One region of the Pseudomonas sp. GW821-FHT11G12 genome, then DNA from elsewhere that is predicted to be linked to it. Evidence: riboswitches for the same ligand, from Rfam matches in the RefSeq annotation. Region 1 holds a riboswitch; each other region holds the start of a gene.
The links. A riboswitch is a leader RNA that binds a small molecule or an ion and turns the genes downstream of it on or off. The one in region 1 is predicted to bind cobalamin.

Region 1 (7,083 bases):
GCCAGCCGCGCATGCCAGTCGAGCAAGCGCGCCGGGGTCAGGCTCAGGCCCGTGGGATTGTTCGGATTGACCACCACCAGCACGTCGAGGCTGTCGAGGAAGAAATCGACTTCCTGCTCCAGCACCTCGCGCACGATGTAACCACTGCGCCGCCAGGCTTCGGCATGCTCGGCATAACACGGCGACAACACGCCGACCTTGCCGGCCCGGCGCAAACGCGGCAGCAACTGAATGGCCATCTGCGAACCGGCCACCGGCAGCACTTGCGCGGCACCGTAGTAGTCGCACGCCGCCTGCTCCAGACCGTCATCGGTTTCCGGCAGGCGCGCCCAGGCCCGCAGCGGGATGTCCGGGACCGGGAACGGCCATGGCGCGAGGCCAGTGGACAAGTCGAGCCAGTCTTCTTCAGCGATGCCGTATTCGAGCGCCGCCCTGCGCAGCCGGCCACCGTGCTCAAGCATAGAATTCAGCCCCCACGCAGAGAATCAGCAGCCATAACCATACCCCGCGCTGGACCAATTGCCAGCCGCGATCGATGGAATCTGCATCCGCCGGCAAGCCCTCGCCCAGTTGCGGACGCTCGTGCAGCTCGCCGTGGTAAATCGCCGGCCCGCCCAACTCGACGCCCAGCGCACCCGCGCCGGCAGCCATCACTGGACCTGCGTTCGGGCTGTCCCATTTCGGCGCCTGGGTGCGCCAGCATTTCAGCGCCAGTCGGGTCTTGCCCAGCAGCGCGTAGGTCAACGCCACCAGCCGCGCAGGAATGTAGTTGAGGACGTCGTCGATCTTCGCCGCCGCCCAGCCGAAACGCTCGAAGCGTTCGTTGCGATAGCCCCACATCGCGTCGAGCGTATTGCTCAGACGATAGAGCACCACGCCCGGCGCACCGGCCACGGCAAACCAGAACAGTGCGGCGAACACTGCATCGCTGCCGTTCTCCAGCACCGATTCAGTGGCGGCGCGGGCGACAGCGGTGCTGTCCAGTTCACTGGTCTGACGGCTGACCAGATAACCCACGCGTTTGCGCGCTTCTTCCAGATCATCGCTGCGCAGGGCCTTGGCCACCGGCTCGACGTGCTCGCCGAGACTGCGCATGCCGAGGGCGCAATACAGCGCGAGAATCTCGACCACCCAGCCCACATACGGCGCCCAGGACAATGCCGTGGCCAGCAGGGTCAGCGGCAGCACCGCGATCACCCACGCGGTGACGCCATGGCTGCGCCAGCCGCGACCGCCGCTATTGAATCGTTGCTCGATGCGTCCAGCGAAATTGCCGAACGCCACCAGCGGATGCCAGCGTTTCGGTTCACCCAGCAGCGCATCCAGCGCGACCGCGGCGACACTCAACAACGCCACACTCATTGACTCACTCCCCAGAAGTTTTCATACAGCAGCTCATTGAGCGGACGCGCCTGCGCCCACCCTTCGAGTACCAGCATCGGCGCCGGATAGAATTCCTTGACCGGGCCCAGACAAAGAACCGCCAGCGGCTTGGCCCCGGCCGGCAGTTTCAGCAGATCGGCCAGCGCCTGCGGTTCGAACAGCGACACCCAGCCCATGCCCAAGCCTTCGGCACGCGCCGCCAGCCACAGGTTCTGGATCGCGCAGGACAATGAGGCCATGTCCATTTCCGGCAGCGTGCGACGGCCGAAAATGTGTCGCTCGCGATCGTCCATCAAGGCTGCGACCAACACTTCCGCACAGTCATTGATGCCTTCGACCTTGAGCTTCATGAACTCGTCGCTGCGCTCGCCGAGGGCTTCGGCGGTGCGTACTCGTTCTTCCTCTACAAGATCCTGGATCTGGCCACGCAAAGCGCGGTCGCTGATACGGATGAAGCGCCACGGCTGCATCAGGCCAACGCTCGGCGCCTGATGTGCGGCTTCAAGCAATCGGCGCAGCAATTCAGGCTCGACCGTGCCGCCGCTGAAGTGGCGCATGTCGCGGCGTTCGGCGATGGCGCGGTAGACCGCTTCGCGCTCGGTTTCAGTGAATGCGTTGTCGGTCATGGCACCAACAGTGCGGCAATCGCCGACGGATTCGACGGGAAGTAAAAGTGCACGTACGAGGCGGTCATCCGCCCTTCCCGGTACACCGCTTCGGCACCGCGCCCGCCATTGGGGCTGTGGCCACGGGCAATGGGTGTCAGTTCGGTGGTGGTCAGGGAATGGTGATAGGTGTGGCCGCGCAACAGGCCTTCCGGCATGTCGACCTCTTGCAAGGCCAGCGCGGCCAGACGTTTCTGCATCACGGCATCGCCACTCAGCAGGCCGACCAAATCAGCGCGGGTGCCTTCGACATCGGTCAACGAATCCAGCAGATAGAGCATGCCGCCACATTCGGCGAGCAGCGGTTTGCCGGCGGCGTGATGCGCACGGATCGCTTTGAGCATGTCGGTGTTCTGCGACAAGGCCACGTGATGCAATTCCGGATAACCGCCAGGCAGGTACAAGCTGTCGGCCTCGGGCAATTGCGTATCGCGGATCGGCGAGAAGAAACTCAACTCCGCGCCCATCGCCCGCAACAGATCGAGACTGGCGCCATAGGTGAAGGCAAACGCCTCGTCACGGGCGACGGCAATCCGCACGCCGTCGAGCAGTCTTTCGGTCTTCACGATTTCCGGTGCGGCGAATTCGACGGCCGGTGGCAGCGCTACCTCGCAGGTGCTGGCCAGCGCTTCGGCGGCGGCGTCGAGGCGCACATCGAGGTCATTGAGTTCGCTGGCCTGCACCAGACCGAGATGGCGACTTGGCAGTTCGATCCCGGTTTCCCGGGACAACGCGCCGTACCAGCGCAGACCTTCAGTGAGGCTGCCTTCGAGCAATTGCGCATGGCGCACGGTGCCGACGCGGTTGGCCAGCACGCCGGCGAACGGCAGGTCCGGCTGATAGCGCGCCAGACCCAGCGCCAGCGCGCCGAACGTCTGGGCCATGGCCGTGCCGTCGATCACGCCGAGTACCGGCACGCCGAAATGCCGCGCCAGGTCGGCGCTCGACGGTGTGCCGTCGAACAAGCCCATCACGCCTTCGATCAGGATCAGATCGGCTTCAGCGGCGGCCTCCCACAACAGACGTCGACTTTCCTGCTCGCCGACCATCCACATGTCCAGTTGATAGACCGGCGCACCGCTGGCGCGCTCGAGGATCATCGGGTCGAGAAAGTCCGGGCCGCATTTGAATACGCGAACCTTGCGCCCCTGATTGCGGTGCAGACGGGCCAGCGCGGCGGTGACGGTGGTCTTGCCCTGGCCGGAGGCCGGCGCGGCGATCAATACCGCCGGGCAGTGACGTGGTTGATTCAAAGTTCGACGCCTTTCTGCGCTTTGATACCGGCCTGGAAGGCGTGTTTGATCATGCCCATTTCGGTGACGGTGTCGCCCATCTCGATCATTTCCGGCTTGGCAGCGCGGCCGGTGACGATCACATGCTGCATCGGCGGACGGGCCTGCAGATCGCTGAGCACCTGATCCAGATCGAGGTAACCGTGCTTGAGAGCGATGTTCAGCTCATCGAGCACCACCAGACCGATCGACGGATCACGCAGCAGTTCGCGGGACACTTCCCATGCAGCTTCGGCAGCGGCGATGTCGCGCTGGCGATCCTGGGTTTCCCAGGTGAAACCTTCGCCCATCACATGAAAACGTACCTGCTCGGGGAAGCGGCGGAAGAACAGCTCTTCCCCGGTGCTGTTACGGCCCTTGATGAACTGCACCACGCCGCACTGCATGCCGTGACCCATGGCGCGGGCGAGCATGCCGAACGCCGAGCTGCTTTTGCCTTTGCCATTGCCGGTCAGCACCAGCACCAGGCCGCATTCGTCTGGCGAATTGGCGATGCGCTCGTCGATCACGGCTTTTTTGCGCTGCATGCGCGCCAGGTGGCGCTCGTCGCGTTCGGGGGAATCAGTCATGGGGGAGCTCTCCGTTGAGGCTGGATAACGGCGGGCAGGCACAAGAATAGACGGCAACAAGCCTGGCATCGCCCACCGTGATGCCGCTGGATGGATCAGGCCGGTCTCCGGGCTCATGAGCGGCCTTGGCCTGGCTGCGCGCCTTCCCGCTTTGCAGCAGTGGCATCGGACGCAGCTTTTACTCATTTACCGTTGCGGGGGCAGCGCCGGGATCGTGATGGTTCTTCGCTTGAAGACAATCCTCACCGGCTTCCCTGTTTCACTCTGTCGACAGCGGTCACAGAGCACCTGAAACAAGCCGCGAAGGTTAGAGGGTTGGGGGTGGAGCGTCAAATGAAGAGGCCCCCTGAAAGCGAATAACTGCCGTCGATCAATTATCTGACGCCAATCTTGTGCCACACTGCCAGCAGTGATATCAAAGAGCCATGCTTTTTGAATGCAGAGAGCACATCACAATAACAAGGGAGAGCACCATGCAAGGCATGATCATCAGCAATCCGCGGCTGGAATTCCTGCGCCCGGTGCTGGAACGCTGGTTTGACTGTATCGACCGCTACAACGCCGTGCGCGGCGACAACGACACGCCGTACTGGCATGACGAAAAAGCCAACCTCGGCCTGTTGTCCGCCGCCGCGTGGATGGCCGAACTCGTCACCCTGCGCGACACCGCCACCCGCAAGCAGAACGAGGAAGGCGAGCGCAATGCCCGCGCCGACCTGTTCCTGGCCGGCGCCGAAGATCGCGCCTACATCCAGGCGACGCAACGCTGGCCGCGCGTCAACAGCCTGAATCTGACCCAGGCCCTGGCCGATATCACCAGCGACGCCAAGCGCATCAGCTACGCCAGCGATCTCAAGCTCGGCTGCCTGTTCGTCGCCCCACAGAAAGCCCAGCACAGCGCCAGCCCCGAGGAACTGCAGGACATGGTCGACGACCTGCAAAAGGAACACACCTGCGCCGTCGCCTGGTATTTCCCCTACGCCTATCGCAAATTGCGCAGCGAGGCCGGCAACTACCACCCCGGCATTGCCGTACTGTTCAAGGAGGCACGCGGCTGAGCGGTTGAACCATCGGGCTTGTGTACTTATCTATGATTAGGAATGCATTCATAGGGAAGATCAGTAATGCGCAAGCCCCACCTCGTTTTCGTCATCGCACTCGCCGGAGGGCTCACCGCCTGTGGTGAATCCTCCAGCCTGCAAGTCTCGGACGGCACCGGCCCGTCTCCCAAACTGCCCGAACCGAACAAGACCCTGATCCCGACGGTGAACATCGCCCCGGCGATCGGCTGGCCGGCGGGTGCGAAACCGACGCCAGCGGCAGGCACTCAGGTGGCGGCGTTTGCCGAGAATCTCGATCACCCGCGCTGGCTCTACGTGCTGCCGAACGGCGATGTGCTGGTGGCGGAAACCAATGCCCCGCCGAAACCGGACGATGGCAACGGGATACGTGGCTGGGTGACGAAGAAAATCATGGGCCGCGCCGGCGCCGGGGTTCCCAGCCCGAATCGCATCACCCTGTTGCGCGACGCTGATCACGATGGCGTGGCCGAAACCCGCACGGTATTTCTACAAAATCTGAATTCTCCGTTCGGTATGACCCTGGTCGGCAACGATCTGTACGTCGCCGACACCGACCGCTTGCTGCGCTTTCACTACGAACCCGGCGCAACCGAGATCAAGAACCAGCCGATCAAGGTCGTGGATCTGCCGGGCGGCCCGCTCAACCATCACTGGACCAAGAACGTCATCGCCAGCAAGGACGGCAGCAAGCTGTACGTCACAGTCGGCTCGAACAGTAACGTCGGCGAAAACGGCCTGGATCAGGAAGAAGGCCGCGCGGCAATCTGGGAAGTGGACCGTGCGACCGGCAATCACCGGATCTTCGCCTCGGGCATCCGCAATCCCAACGGTCTGGCCTGGGAACCCAAAAGCGGCGCGCTGTGGACAGCAGTGAACGAACGGGACGAGATCGGCAGCGACCTGGTGCCGGACTACATCACCTCGGTCAAGGACGGCGGGTTTTATGGCTGGCCATTCAGCTATTACGGCCAGCATGTCGATGTCCGCGTCGAACCACAACAGCCAGAGATGGTGGCCAAGGCTATCGCTCCCGACTACGCCGTCGGGCCGCATACCGCCTCACTGGGGCTGGCGTTCGCCGAGGGCAACGCGTTGCCAGCACAATTCAAGGAGGGCGCGTTCATCGGCCAGCATGGCTCGTGGAATCGCAAGCCGCACAGTGGCTACAAGGTAATCTTCGTCCCGTTTGCCGCAGGCAAACCGAACGGAACGCCAGTGGACGTGCTGACCGGCTTCCTCGACAAGGACGAGAACGCTTTGGGGCGCCCGGTCGGCGTGGTGATCGACCAACAAGGTGGATTGCTGGTGGCGGATGATGTGGGGAACAAGGTGTGGCGAGTTTCGGCGGCAAAGTGAGCCAGAAACCTCATGCCCACGATAGCGAGATCCGCACTTCGCTATCGCGGGCATGCCCAACCAAAGACGCCGCGCAATTGATCAGTGGCGAAGAACCGAATGCTTCAGTTTGCGCATCGCTACTTCAAAAAATACACCCACAAGCACCGACATCAATGCAGCCATTTCCTGATCGGGAATCCGCTCGATAAAACTGATAAAACGCGATCCCACTGACCACGCAAATAGAATTCCACCCCAAAGATAAAATACATTGCCCACGGTGCCACCGATGACGTCAAAAACACGCGCTGCCCGCACGGCTTCGGCCCTAGGCATTTCATGGATGTTGAAGTAGATATACGCCAACGTTGTTGCAACCACGCAGAGCACTAGCTTCCAGATAGATTTATGAGCTGAAACCAGTGAATTCAAAGGTGTAACCGCCCAACCGGGAACTTCGGTCGAGGCATCTGCCCAACCCATTTTAAGCAAGCAAAAAACAACTAGAATCAACGCTGGCACTATGGCAAATGTCAGCACTCTGAGCTTCCACTTCCTAAAAATGAACTTCATGATCTTCCTAGAGCAATCAATAGAACTCGTGCGACGCACGAGAGCGAAACTACAAAGCTTTTACTGAACGAAACAGATATGAGCGCTCTCGGCGCAGTCACGACAACAGTCGGCCATGACGGTAATTCGCCACGGAGTTGTGGTTTACAAATCGTCGCATTCTTTACCCCATCGAACGATG
Region 2 (7,083 bases), on a different contig from region 1:
AGAAAACGCCTACTACTAAGGCGTTCGCTGCGGCATAAAAGACGGCGCCCCGTGAGCGCCGTTTTTTTTATGGTCGATACAAATGCGCATGCCCCGCGCGATACAGCGACGATTCACTGAAATGATCGCTGCCCAACACCCGCCCGACCAGAATCAGTGCCGTACGCCGAAACCCCTTGGCGGCCACCTTCGCGGCAATATCCTCCAGCGTCCCGACCACCCAGTCCTGATCCGGCCACGTCGCCCGGTGGATCACTGCGATCGGGCAGTCCGCACCATAGTGCGGCAGCAGTTCGGCGAGGATTTTCTCCAGATGATTGACCCCCAAATGAATCGCCATGGTCGCCCCGTGCTGCGCGAGGTTACCCAGTTCTTCCCCGGCGGGCATTGCGGTCTTGTCCGCGTAACGGGTCAGGATCACGCTTTGCGAGATGTCCGGCAGAGTGAGTTCGGCGCCCAACAACGCCGCACAGGCAGCAGTGGCGGTTACGCCGGGGACAATCTCGAACGGGATGTCCAGCTCGCGCAGATAACGGATCTGCTCGCCGATGGCGCCATACAGGCTCGGATCGCCCGAATGCACCCGCGCCACGTCCTGGCCCTTGGCGTGGGCGGTCTTGATCAGATCGATGATCTGTTCCAGATGCAGTTCGGCGCTGTTGACCACGGTTTCAGCCGAATGACCGTCCAGCACCGCCGCCGGCACCAGCGAACCTGCATAGATGATCACCGGGCAGCTGCGAATCAGTCGCTGACCTTTGACAGTGATCAATTCCGGGTCGCCGGGGCCGGCGCCGATGAAGTAAACGGTCATCGTTGGATCCTGTGAAAGTAGGGCAGGTCGAGGCTTCAAGAGCAGTTCAGATGAAGAATGCTCATGATCGAAAGCGGGGATTATCGGGAATTTACGCCGCGCCGGCCAATGCCAGGGTTGCCTGGGCGTATTTTTGTCTGGAAATCAGCAGTTTTGCCGGGGCCTGGATCAGTTGTTCGGCAAGCGCCAGTGCGGCGCTTTCCGCCACGCCGTAGCAACCGGTGCGTTCGAAAGCGATCTGCGAATGGTGACTCAGGCGTTGCTGATAACTGGCCAGTTCTTCGCTGCTGAAGTACAGCAACGGCAGCGCCAGTTGTGCCGCCAGTTCCTGCAGGCCGGGTTCGTCGCGTTTCAGGTCGATGCTGGCCAGGGCCTTGACCGCCTCGAGTTCGATGCGATGCGCCTGCAGGGCCTGGTCGAGCAAGGCGCGCAGCGTACTGGCCGGGCAGCCGCGCTGGCAGCCCAGGCCGACCACCAGAGTCGGCGCTGCGCTGTCATCGGTCATGCGTGGTATTGACCATCGCTTTTGCGGCGGAACAACCAGGCGCTGATCAGGCCCAGGGCCAGCCAGAACGCCACATTGGTCAGCTGCGAAGCGATTTTGAACTGAGCTTCCAGTGCTTCCGGCGCGAGCATCGAGTGCACTTCCGGTTGCGGGGCGCCGATCACGTGTGGCACAGCGAGAATCGCCACGCCGAGGATCTTCAGCAACCAGTTGCCACCGAACGCGATCAATGCCAGGCCGACAGCGGTCGACGCGGCGGTGCCGATCCACCACATCTGGCGCGACGCCAGGTCTGCGGCAGCGGTGCCTGGCAGCTCAGGTGGCAGGCCAAGGGTTGGAGCGAGCACGAAAGTCGCATAACCGGCCAAACCCCAGAGTAAGCCTTGCGAGGTTTTGGTCGGCGCACGCAGGGTGTACAGACCGGCCAGCATCAGGGCAAAACCCACAGCCACGACCAGATTGCCGCCGGTAGTGGAAAGCACGCGCTGCCAGCCGTCTTCCGGCTCCCAGGCTTCGGCATCGTGGGTGTGGGCGGCGGTGCCGGCAGCGTGTTCGTGAACGGCGGCAACCGGCTCGGCTTTCTCGAAGGTCTCTGCCTGAAGAATCAGCGGCGACACCCAGAAGCTTTGCAGCAACGTCAGGAGCAGGGCGGCCAGAAGGCCGGTGAAACCTGCGGTCTGCGCAATACGCTTGATCATGTCGTCAGGTCTCAGTGGCACGGGAACGCGGCGCTGTGGCGGGTATCGTGAGCGGCGTTGTGAACCGCTTCGATGTGCGAGAAACCGGCGAAATAGACCAGGCTGGCACCCAGGATCGACGCGAAGATCGCAGCGGTCAGGCGTTGGCTCAGGGTGGTGGTGCTGGAGATTTTGTCCGTGTTGCTGCCGGTGCTGCTGATGATCGACATGGCGCTTCCCTCTGGAGTGTCAGCGGGTGAACGGTGCGCATGAAAACCCCTGCGAGTCGGGCACGCAGAGGTTCGAACAGCGCCCGCCCACCGCGGGTTTGTTATGTTCAGTGACGCAAGATGCGTACTGTGTGTTGCGGGCCGGTCTCCGGGCTCACGAGGGGTGGCTGTCTGCCGACCTGCAAGCGTCACCTTCCCATGCCCTTGGGCACAGTGGATCTGACGCTTCGCTCGCTTACCGTTGCGGGGGCAGCACCGGACTGACATGGCTTTAGAGTAAAGCACATGATTCACCGGTTTCCCGTTTCACCCTTTGCAGGGCACCCGTAACAAGTTGTGTAGGAGACCATGGGTTGGGGAATTTAGTCAATTTTGTGGGCATATCCGTTTTTGTGGGCATATCCGTTGCTGCGGTTATGGCCACTTAGGGTTCCGCCCTTACGGCGGGTCACTTTTGGCAAACGCCCCAAAAGTAACCAAAAGGTCTATGCCCTGACGTTCGGCCCTCGCTGTGGCTCGGGTTCCTTCGCTCCGGGATTGATCCGGGGGCATCGCCTACGGTTTGCTTCGCTGCACCTCCTCTCGATGCATGCGGCTGCGCCGCACGGTCGCTGCGCTCCCACCCCCGGATCAATCCCTCCACTCAGCCTGCCGACGGGCCTTGAGATCAAAAGCTTTACTCGAGCTAACGCTCATCGTGGTGAGTGGTGAGTGGTGAGGGGGCTCTTGATCGGGCTTTGCTCTGGCTTTGGCTTTTGATTTTTTGCCCCTTCGGCAGGCCGAGCGGAGGTGTTCATCAGGGGGTAGGCGCGCAGCGCCGTGCGGCGAAGCCGCATACATCGAGAGGAGGTGCAGCGAAGCAAACCGTAGGCGATGCCCCCTGATGGACACCGTAGCGAGGGAACACTGAGCCTCAGCGAAGTGCCGTACGCCGGGGCAAAAGCCTTTTGCTTACTTTTCGGCGTTTGGAAAAGTGAGTCGCTGTAAGAGCGAAACCGCCAGCGGCAGCACCCGAAGCAACGGATATGCTCTCGTTCCCAAACTCCACGAACCATTGACCCATCCCCACACCCTGCGTAGCCTTGCGCTTTCGAGGTTCTTCGGCCCACGCCGAAGCTAAGAAGGGAACGCGGTCCAAGCCGCGGCTGCCCCCGCAACTGTGAACGGTGCTGTTCGCTGCCACGCCACTGCCAACGCTTTGCAAAGCGCCAGCGGGAAGGCGCAGCGAATACCGGGCCCAAAGCCTGAACACCGTCAGCCAGGAGACCTGCCTCGTCACAGATTCTCACTTTCAACCGGGCGGGGTGATCCGGTGGCGAACTCTCCAGGCACGCACCCGTGTTGCCGGTCTCGTCCCGTATGCCCGCCACCTTGCCAAAGGGCATCCGATGAAAACACTGGCCAAACTCCCCGTCACCATCGTCACCGGCTTCCTCGGCTCGGGCAAAACCACCTTGCTGCGGCACATGCTCGACAACGCTCAGGGCCGCCGTATCGCGGTGATCGTCAACGAGTTTGGCGAGCTGGGCATCGACGGTGAAATCCTCAAGCAGTGCACCATCGGCTGCACCGAAGAAGAAGCCACCGGCCGCGTCTACGAACTGGCCAACGGCTGCCTGTGCTGCACGGTTCAGGAAGAGTTCTTCCCGGTGATGCGCGAACTGGTGGCCCGTCGCGGTGACCTCGACCACATCCTCATCGAAACTTCGGGCCTGGCTCTGCCAAAACCGCTGGTGCAAGCCTTCCAGTGGCCGGAAATCCGCAGCGCCTGCACCGTTGACGCGGTGATCACCGTGGTCGACAGCCCGGCCGTGGCCGCCGGCACCTTCGCCGCGTTCCCGGATCAGGTCGATGCCCAGCGCAAACTCGACCCGAACCTGGACCACGAATCACCACTGCACGAACTGTTCGCCGACCAACTGGCCAGCGCCGACCTGGTAATCCTCAACAAGGCCGACCAGACCAGCCCTGAAGACCTCGCTCGCGTACGCCTGGAAGTCGCCGAAGAGCTGCCGCCAGCGGTGAAAATCATCGAAGCCAGCAACGGTCGTCTGCCGCTGGACGTGCTGATTGGTCTGGGTGCCGGGTCCGAAGAGCACATCGACAGCCGCCACAGCCATCACGATCACCACCACGGTGAAGGCGATGACGATCATGACGACCACGATCACGATGCTTTCGATTCGATCTCCATCGAACTGCCGCAAGCCGACGAAAGCCTGTTGCTCGATGCGCTGACGCAACTGGTGGTTCAGCACGGCATCCTGCGGGTCAAAGGCTTCGCGGCGATCCCGAACAAGCCGATGCGCTTGCTGATCCAGGGCGTGGGCACGCGTTTCGACAAGCATTTCGACCGTCAATGGGGCGCCGATGAGGCACGTGTGACGCGTCTGGTGTTGATCGGCCAGGAACTGGACGCGGCCAAGCTCGAAGCGCAATTGCGCGCCGCGCTCAGCGTTTAAGCCATGCACCTGCTCAGGACCCAGCCCGGCGGTTTCGTGTCGGATGACAACATTGCCGATCTAGGACAAACCCCCGCCGAGCTGGTGATCCTGTGCAGCGGCGACTCCAGCCTTGCGCTGCTCGCCGAAGCCGCGCAGCAGCTGCCCGAAGATTACCCGAGCGTGCGGCTGGCCAACCCGATGCAGGTGCAGAACCATGCGTCGGTCGACCTCTACGTTGACGAAGTGCTGCGCCACGCCAAGGTCATTCTGATTTCGCTGCATGGCGGCATCGCTTATTGGCGTTATGGCGTCGAGCGGCTGGTCGAGTTGTCCGAGCGTGGCGTGCAGGTGATTCTGGTGCCGGGCGATGACCGTCCCGACCCGGAGCTCAGCGACTTGAGCACCGTGGGCGCCGAGGATCGTGACCGGCTCTGGCAGTTCCTGCGTCAGGGCGGCATGGGCAATGCGCTGGACTTCTTCCGCTGTCTGGCCAATCGCTGGCTGGCGCGGGATTACGTGTGGGGCAAGCCGCAAACGCTGCCGCGCACGGCGATTTACCACCCAAACAAAAACACCGCCGCACTGAGCGACTGGCAAACCGATTGGCTGCCCGGTCAACCGGTCGCGGCGGTGTTGTTTTATCGCTCGCATTTGCAAGCGGCCAACACGGCGTTTATCGACGTGTTCTGCCAACGGTTGCAGGCTGCCGGACTCAATCCGCTGCCGATCGCCGTTGCCAGTTTGAAAGAGCCCGGTTGCCTGTCGGTGGTCGAGGACTGGCTGGATGAGGTCGAGGCTGGGGTGATTTTGAACACCACCGGTTTCGCCCAGTCCAGCCCGGAAGCGCCACATCTGCGGCCGTTCCGTCGCAACATTCCGGTGATCCAGGCGATCTGCGCCCAGGACAACGAGCCCGGTTGGCGCGAGAGCGAGCAGGGCCTCGGCCCTCGGGATCTGGCGATGCACATCGCATTGCCGGAGCTGGACGGTAGGATTATCAGCCGACCGATCAGCTTCAAGGATCTGGCGTGGCGCAGCGAGCGCAGTCAGTCCGATGTCGTGTGTTATCGGGCCCAACCCGAGCGCATGGATTTTGTGGCCGAACTGGCGCGGCGCTGGGTCGATCTGGCGCGGGTGCCGAACGCTGAAAAACGTATCGCGCTAATCCTCGCCAACTACCCGACCCGTGACGGGCGCATCGGCAACGGCGTCGGCCTCGACACGCCGGCCGCTGCGCTGAATATCCTGCGGGCATTGCAAGCAGAAGGTTATCCGCTGCCGGCCGAATTGCCGGACAGCGGAACCGAACTGATCCGGCAATTGCTCGGTGGCGTCAGCAACGACCTCGATACTCTGGATCAGCGCCCGTGCCAGCAAAGCCTGGCGATGAACGATTACCTGACGATGTTCAATGCACTGCCCGAAGCCAATCGCGCGGCTGTGCTGGAACGTTGGGGTTCGCCGCAACACGATCCGATGTGCCGTGACGGGCGGATGATGATCGCCGGCTTGCGGTTTGGCCTGACCTTCGTCGGTATTCAGCCGGCGCGGGGATATCAGGTCGACCCGAGCGCGGTGTATCACGATCCGGATCTGGTGCCGCCGCACGCGTACCTCGCGTTCTATTTCTGGCTGCGCCAGACCTACGGCGCTCACGGCGTGATCCATGTCGGCAAGCACGGCAATCTCGAATGGCTGCCGGGCAAAGGCGTGGGTCTGTCGGAGAACTGCTGGCCGGACGCGCTGCTCGGGCCACTGCCGAATGTCTATCCGTTCATCGTCAACGACCCGGGAGAGGGCGCCCAGGCCAAGCGTCGCACCCAGGCCGTGATCATCGACCATTTGATGCCGCCGCTGACCCGCGCCGAAACCTACGGCCCGTTGCGCAATCTCGAATTGCTGGCCGACGAGTATTACGAAGCGCAATTGCTCGATCCACGCCGCGCCCGGGAGTTGCAGCGTGACATTCTGCAACTGATGCGGGACACGCAGATCGATCGCGAACTGCAACTCGACAAAGCCCTCGACAGCGACGCTGATGCGGCGATCTGGCTGCCGCGTCTGGACACTTATCTGTGTGATCTGAAGGAATCGCAGATTCGCGATGGCCTGCACATTTTTGGCGAGTCGCCGAGCGGACGGCTGCGCATCGACACCTTGCTGGCGCTGCTGCGGATTCCCCGTGGCGATGGCAAAGGTGCTCAGTCGAGCCTGTTGCGGGCATTGGCGAAGGCGTTTCAACTGGGTTTCGATCCGCTGGATTGCGTGCTTGCTGAGCCCTGGGCTGGCCCGCGTCCAAAGGAACTAATGTCGGTCAGCGATGAAATCTGGCGTACGGCGGGGGATACCCGTGAACGCCTTGAGCTGTTCGCGGCGCAATTGATCGAGCAGTCACTGGCGGGTGATGTGGCGC
Region 3 (7,083 bases), on a different contig from region 1:
CCCGCGCCCAACGCCAACACGAGATCGGCCGCATGCTGATTGAGGGCCACAATCCGCGACGGTGGTGATGCCGGCAGGTGCCAGGTCTCGCCACAATTGCGGTAATCATCTGCCAGAATCGGAGAAGCGCAGAGCAGGGCGCCCGCCAGAAAGCACAGCGTTCTCACGAGCGCTCCTTGATCAACAGATCCTCGAGCACTTCGCCGCCCACCAGGTGCACTTCGACCAGCCGTTGCGCATCCGCGTGGCTGCGCACGCCATACCAGCAGGTCTCCGGATACACCGTCATGACCGGCCCCAGGTTGCACGGGAATTGACAGTGCGTGCGGGTCAGCAAAACGCCGCCGGGGGTCTCGATGCGGTCATGCGCCAGCAAGTGCCGACGCAGGGTTTTCCATATCTGCAAGGCGCCGCGCTGGGTGCAGCGCGGGCCGGTGCAGAGGAATACGTGGCGGGCATGGGCGGGAACATGCGACCAGTCCGGGTGCGTGTCGACGCCGTCGATGGTTTTGATTTCAGCCATCAGAAACGGTACGTGTAGCGCACTTCGGAGGTGAACGGCCGTCCGAGGTTGTCGACGTTGTTCGAGTGGCTGGTGACGTAATCGCGGTCGAACAGGTTTTCCACCAGCAGGCTCAACCGGTGCTGGTGCGCGCCGTCCAGGTAGCGATAAGCGTCGGCGTCCACCACGGAGTAATGGCCGTACTCGACCTGTTTCGAGCTGATCACATCGCGGATATAGCGGATCGCACCGCCGGCGCCCCACATCCGGTCAACCGACTCGTAACCGATGCGCGAGCGGGCGAAGAAGCTCGGCACATCGTTCAGCGTCACCCCGGCGCGCGATTCGGTGAGGTTGCGAGTCATGTCCGCTTGCAGGCTCCATTGCTCGTTGAGCGCCAGTTTCGCGTCCGCCTCGAAACCGCGCATCTGGATCCGCCCCTGGCCGTTGACCCACTGGATGTCGTCGAGGGTGATCAGGTCGTCGATCTTGCGTTTGAACAGGGTAACGCTGGCACTGAACTCGCGGTCGAGCAGCAGGCCTTTGTAGTCGAGACCGAGTTCGGCGTTGCGACTTTTCTCCGGTTTCAGGTTGCGGTTACCCAACTCGTCACCCGGTTCGTTGACGAACAGTTGCTCGGCGTTCGGCAGTTTGTAGGCCGTGCCGTACTGGCCGCGCAGTGCCCAGTGTTCATTGAGGTCATACAGCGAAGTGAGCATGCCGACCGTGGCGCTGTCGCCGCCGCTCATGGCTTCGTGACGAATGCCGATGCTCGGGTGCCAGTCGGGCAGGGCGTCGATCTGCGGGCGCAACTGGGTGTACAGCGCGTGGGCTTCTGCCTTGTCATTGTCGATGATCAGCACATCGTCCTGGCCTTTGAACCATTGGTTGTCCGTACCGAACACCAGCACATGGCCGCCGGGCAATTCAGCCTTGCCTTCGGTCTGCACACCCCAGTCGGTGAAGCCCCAGTAGTCGTTGTGATTGATGGTTCTGGTGCCGCCATTGGCGGTGTTGTTGATGCGCGTGTAGCGGGTGTCCCAGTCGTTGATGTGGCCTTTGACGAAGTAGCTCAGGCGCTCGTTGATGTTCTGTTCGAAGGTCGCCGTGGCGATCTGCTGGACGCGGTCGTTGGTGGTCTTGTGGTTGTCGACCGGGCGGGCGAAGTCGAGGTTGGCGTCGGCGTATTGGTAGAACAGCTCCATGCGCGCGTCGTCGCCAAAGGACTGAATCGCCTTGCCGCCGAAGGTGGTGACTTCGTAGGCGCGCTTCTTTTCGCTGTCGTTCTTGATGTCGCGATTGCGAAACGGCTGATAGCCGTCCGAGACGTTATGACTGACGTAGGCCAGCAAGCCCAGGTCGCCGAAACCGTTGGTGAAGATGTTCTCGACCCGCGCATCCTCGGTGGTGCCACCGAAGGTATCCACGCCCATGTTCACTTCGCCGGAGGCTTTGCGGCTCTGCGGGCTGCGAGTCACGATGTTGATCACGCCGGACACGGCCTGAGTGCCGAACAGCAGGCTCTGCCCACCCTTGAGCACTTCGATGCGTTCGATGGCGTTGGCCGGCAGGGTGTCCAGGTACAGGCCGCCGTACAGGCGATTGTTCAGACGCACGCCGTCGAGCAGGATCAGCGTGTCATCGTTGCGCCCGCCCAGCAGGGAATAGGTGCCGTAGTCGAACGGGCCGTTTTTCGGCGCGACGTACAGGCCGGGAATGAACATCTGCATGACGCGGCTGACATCGGCGCTGGGGCCGGCGCGCTCGATCTGCTCGCGGGTGACGATCTCGACCTTGCTGCCGAATTGCGCCATGTCGGCCACGGTCGTGGACTCCACGGACGGCGCGGAAACGATTTGCTGAGTGAGTTCGAGCGGCGCGTCGTCCGCCAGCAACAGGGGGCTGAACAGACAGCCAAGCAACAGGGATGGAGCCGGAGTGTTGAAAGGTCGAATCATTGTCTTCTCGAAAGGATCTTCGCAGAAGAGCATGCAGGAGAAGGCATCGCGCACACGCCGACACCGGCCCATGCCCGCCCACCGCAGGATTTTGCCAAACAGAATTTCAGGCCGGTCTCCGGGCTTGCGCGTATGGATGCTTTCACCTTCCCATGGCCGTCTGGCCACAGTGGTGTGTCGAAAGCATCACGCGCCTACCGTTGCGGGGGCAGCACCGGACTTGTTCGAAAAGAACGTACCGGTTTCCCGTTTCACCCCATGCACGGCGGCATGGGACACCTGAAACAGGGCGGCATCTGAACATTCGGATGACCGCTCGTCAACTTCGTTGAAGGATGTAAAGCTCCTGCGACGCAGGCGCGAGATTGCGGCGAACCCTGATAATTGAATCACTGAAGTTCTGGTTCTAGTGAACGTTCGAGAGCATAAACACCGAGATAATCCCCGCGCCGAGTACAAACATCATTATGAAGATAATGTTCAGTTTGAGCCGGTTTGAACTTTCGAGTTTATTGAGCCTGACGACCAGGTCGTCCACTTGGGCCGAAGTTGCCAGTCCCTTTACCGCATTGGCCAGCGCTTGCGGGGAGATGGAGTTGTCCGGTTTATTTTCCATAGGGTGGGTTTTTAATCGAATTTCACCCTTCACCTTGGCCAATCTGAGGGCAACCGCGACCACCAGAAGAGGTGTTGCCATTAATTGAAGGAGTTTCAGGTACCGTTCGTAGACGTAGGCAGCGTATTGCGTTTTGTGTAATGCCTGAGCCTGTTCCTCGTAATCGGCGTAGGCCCGTTTGAAGCGCTTCACTTGTTCAACGATCAGCGGATCGGAAAATCTTTCAGCCTCTGGAAAAACGCTGTCGTAATTCATGAAAACGTTTCTGTCTACTTTAGTGTCCACGCGGTTTACAGGACGAATTTTTTGAAACAGATCACAGGCGCTAGCGAGCTGCTGGGCTGATTCGCGCTCCAGTACGTCGTCTTTTTTCACTGAAATTGGCAAGCAGATTCTGGCATCGCTTAACTCGTCTGCTGCGATATTCAGGGACTGGGCAGAAAGCTGACCAAAGGTTTCTTCCACTCTCAGGTTTGAAAGCTTTGAGTCCAGGCCAACCTGGATAAATTGAAATATGAGGCCCATCGAGCCCGCGATGATCCAGGCGTAATCAACTCTTTTCCAACCAATGTCATTCAGCCGGCTTGGCAATAAACGGCTTTGCCAAACGAACAACCCGCAAAAACAAATAAACAGACCCAGAATTCCGAGAATGGCGTAAGCCGAATACTCGAACATTTCTTTGATCAAAGATAACTCCATGTCGTGCTCTTTTTTCAGTGAAATATCAATTGGTTTCGCGGGCGCTTCAGACAGCCGTCACGTGCGCCTTGCCTTGTTGTACAAACCGCTCGATCAACCACCGCGCCGCCGGCCCCGGTGGCACATCGGTACGGTAGATCGCATCGAAGGTGTATTGCCCGCTGGCGTACTCCGACAAATCCAGTTGTACCAGTCGGCCGCTGTCCAGATCCTCCTGAATCATCGGCTTCGGCATATTCCCCCAGCCGATGCCCTCGCGCAGCAACATGTGTTTGGCACCCAGGTCCGCCAGGCGCCAGGTGCGGTTGCTCAGCACGGCGAACTCCCTGTCTTTGGTCAGGCGTGAGCGATCGGACAGCACCAGTTGCGTATGCTCACGTCCGGCACCGGGAACGTTGGCTTCGCCCGAAGCCAGCGGATGATTTGGCGCTGCCACCGGAATCAGCTCGACGCTGCCGATGCCGATTCTTTCGATACCGTTGATGCCGTCGTTCATGGGCCCGCTGACGCCGACCACCGCGCCGCGATTGATCACCCGTTCAGTCACGGCGCCGAGTGCTTCCATGTGCAGGTGCAGGGCGACGGTGGGGAATTCTTCCCGAAAGGATTTCAGCGCATCCACCACGCGCTCGGCGGGCAACATCACGTCGAGCACCACGTGCACTTCGGCTTCCAGCCCCTGAAGCAGGCCTTTGACCTTGGCTCGCAAACCGTGCACGCCGTTGGCGATGGTCCGGGCCTCGGCCAGCACGGTGCGGCCGGCGTCGGTCAGTTGCGGCTTGCGGGTGGTTTCACGATCGAACAAGGTGACGCCCAATTGCATCTCAAGGTTGGCGATCGAGTAGCTGATCACCGACGTCGCCCGGTGAAGCTTGCGCGCAGCGGCTGCAAAACTGCCGACTTCGACGACAGTCAGGAATACGCGCAGTTGATCGAGTGTCGGTGTGCCTGGATCGGAGATCATGCCTGTGTCCTTGAGTCGCCATGGGCGCGTTACCGTGGAATATGTAGCTTACCTATTTTATCGAACGTAATGATCTAAATTAGTCGGCTATTCAGATGAGCTGCCGAGGCGCAACATTTCTTCATCCGGACGGTTCAAGTCGAACCGGACCCCATTGAAGGAAATACTCCCATGGCTACTTCTGCAAACATCGCTCAAGCACAGGCTTCTGAACAGAACGCTTCCGACACCAAACAAGCTTCGGCTGCCTTGATTGGCCGCGTATTGCTCAGCGTGATTTTCATTCTCTCCGGTTTTTCCAAACTGGCCGCTCCGGCCATGATGATCGGTTACATCGGCTCGGTGGGCCTGCCGCTTCCACAAGTTGCACTGGCAGTGGCGATCATCGTTGAAGTCGGTGGTGGCCTGGCGCTGATCGCCGGATACCGCACCCGCACCGTCGCCGCTGTGCTGGCTGCGTTCAGCGTGTTCACCGCACTGGCCTTCCACAGTGCACTGGCTGACCAGAACCAGTTCATCCACTTCTTCAAGAACATCGCCATGGCCGGTGGCCTGTTGCAGGTCGTGGCCTTCGGTGCCGGCCGCTTCAGCCTCGACGCTCGTCGCGGTTGATACCCGAGCGCGGTGAAGGACAGGTTCCTTCACCGCGTTTCAGCATTTTTTGTTGGCCGTACCCCGCGACAGAACCGAGTAATCATCATGACCGTTCAGCAACAACTTTCTGGCTACACCCGTGAAACCCATACCCTCCGAGCAATCCGTTATCGCACCAGCGGCAGTGGGCATGGCGCGATCGTGCGACTGATGAGCCCTTCGGATCTGGGGCATCTGATCAAGCCGTTTGTGTTCCTCGATCTGTTTGAAGGCGAGGCCTCGTTCATTCACGGCATGCCGATGCATCCGCATTCGGGGATCGCTACCGTCACGGTGATTACCGAAGGCAACTTGCGTTTCGAGGACGCCGAGTCAGGCAAGGGCATGATCGATTACGGCGGTGTCGAGTGGATGCGGGCGGGCGGCGGTGTCTGGCACGGCAAGGAAATGTCGGTGGGTACTTCGGAGCGGGTTCAGGGCTTTCAACTGTGGGTGGCGCTGCCTCCAGAGCTGGAAAACGCCAGTGTCGACAGCCAATACCTTGAGTCCGGCGCGATGCCTGAAGTGGGGCCGGCGCGGGTGATTCTCGGCTTGCACCAAGGTGTCCAGAGCCCGGTTAGAGCGCCTGCGGGAATGAATTACTTGTTGGTCACGCTGGGTGCCGGGGAATCCTGGACGTACACCCCACCCGAAGGTCACGAGTCGTTATGGCTGAGTGTCAGCCGTGGATTGCTGGCGGCGCCGGATCTGGTCAGCGCGGGTGAAATGGCGGTCTTCGAACCTGGCAACGGCGCCGTGACGCTAAAGGCCATGCGCGAAGGCACGGTGTTCGTGATCGGCTCGGCGCAACCACATCCCTATGACCTGGCGCTGGGAAACTACTCCGTGCACACCAACCCGCAAGCCTTGCGAGAGGGTGAGGCGAAGATTGCGGAAATCGGTGGGCGGTTGCGTGAGTATCTCAAACAGTCGGACGGGTCGGCTGCCGTGCCGGTGTTCAAGTAAACCGGATCTGACCTGAGAATTCACTCAGGCCATGTATCCCTCGACACCATCCCACAACAGTTTCAGCGCTGTGACTACCAGCAAGCCATAACAGGCGCGGTACATCTGGCGCTGATCCAGTCTGGCGTGCAGCCGCCAGCCCAGCCAGACCCCGCTGGGTACGGCGAGCAGGCTGACGAACATCAGCGTCAGGACGTTGCCGCTGGGTTTGGCCAGCAGCAGCCAGGGTACGGCTTTAAGCAGATTGCCGACCGTGAAAAACAGGCTGGTCGTTCCGGCATACATCTGTTTGCTCAGGCCCAGCGGCAACAGATAGATTGCCAGCGGCGGCCCGCCGGAGTGCGCGACCATGGTCGTGATGCCCGATGTAAGGCCAGCGGCCAGCGCTTTGGGCGATGAGCGCGGCTTCACGCGGACTTCTCCACCCGCCTTGAACCACAAACCGACAAACAGCAGGGTGACCACCGCCATTACGATGGCGATCGCTCGGTGATCCAGCACCCGAAAAAGCAGATAACCCAGGCCGATGCCGACGACCAGTCCTGGTACCAGCAGGCGCAGATCCGGTTTTGACCAGGTTGAAGGCTTCCAGTAGCGCAGACTGAACAAGTCCATGGCGACAAACAGCGGCGCCAACAGCCCGCCAGCCGTGATCGGGTCCATCACCAACGACAGCAACGGAATCCCGACAATCGCGAAACCACCGCCGAACGCGCCCTTCATGAAGCAGATCAGGAACACG

Region 2: another riboswitch for cobalamin. It lies ahead of cobW (cobalamin biosynthesis protein CobW); the one in region 1 lies ahead of cobO (cob(I)yrinic acid a,c-diamide adenosyltransferase).
Region 3: another riboswitch for cobalamin. It lies ahead of AC1RR7_RS07315 (TonB-dependent receptor plug domain-containing protein); the one in region 1 lies ahead of cobO (cob(I)yrinic acid a,c-diamide adenosyltransferase).

What each region holds. Positions count from the first base shown of each region.
Region 1 covers NZ_JBXARH010000012.1:188,327-195,409, reverse strand. Annotated here, with positions in the region: gene cobD (threonine-phosphate decarboxylase CobD) at 1-461, opposite strand, end outside; gene cbiB (adenosylcobinamide-phosphate synthase CbiB) at 454-1,362, opposite strand; gene bluB (5,6-dimethylbenzimidazole synthase) at 1,359-2,009, opposite strand; gene AC1RR7_RS28315 (cobyrinic acid a,c-diamide synthase CobB) at 2,006-3,301, opposite strand; gene cobO (cob(I)yrinic acid a,c-diamide adenosyltransferase) at 3,298-3,909, opposite strand; cobalamin riboswitch at 3,991-4,216, opposite strand; gene AC1RR7_RS28305 (hypothetical protein) at 4,383-4,967, shown strand; gene AC1RR7_RS28300 (PQQ-dependent sugar dehydrogenase) at 5,034-6,347, shown strand; gene AC1RR7_RS28295 (hypothetical protein) at 6,429-6,902, opposite strand.
Region 2 covers NZ_JBXARH010000001.1:878,565-885,647, forward strand. Annotated here, with positions in the region: gene nfuA (Fe-S biogenesis protein NfuA) at 1-19, shown strand, start outside; gene cobM (precorrin-4 C(11)-methyltransferase) at 68-814, opposite strand; gene AC1RR7_RS04005 (cobalamin biosynthesis protein) at 906-1,319, opposite strand; gene AC1RR7_RS04010 (CbtA family protein) at 1,316-2,017, opposite strand; gene AC1RR7_RS04015 (CbtB domain-containing protein) at 2,029-2,226, opposite strand; cobalamin riboswitch at 2,349-2,569, opposite strand; cobalamin riboswitch at 3,303-3,515, shown strand; gene cobW (cobalamin biosynthesis protein CobW) at 3,615-4,688, shown strand; gene cobN (cobaltochelatase subunit CobN) at 4,692-7,083, shown strand, end outside.
Region 3 covers NZ_JBXARH010000001.1:1,633,120-1,640,202, reverse strand. Annotated here, with positions in the region: gene AC1RR7_RS07325 (ABC transporter substrate-binding protein) at 1-167, opposite strand, end outside; gene AC1RR7_RS07320 ((2Fe-2S) ferredoxin domain-containing protein) at 164-523, opposite strand; gene AC1RR7_RS07315 (TonB-dependent receptor plug domain-containing protein) at 523-2,460, opposite strand; cobalamin riboswitch at 2,553-2,758, opposite strand; gene AC1RR7_RS07310 (hypothetical protein) at 2,867-3,778, opposite strand; gene AC1RR7_RS07305 (LysR family transcriptional regulator) at 3,825-4,742, opposite strand; gene AC1RR7_RS07300 (DoxX family protein) at 4,914-5,354, shown strand; gene AC1RR7_RS07295 (pirin family protein) at 5,442-6,341, shown strand; gene AC1RR7_RS07290 (sulfite exporter TauE/SafE family protein) at 6,366-7,083, opposite strand, start outside.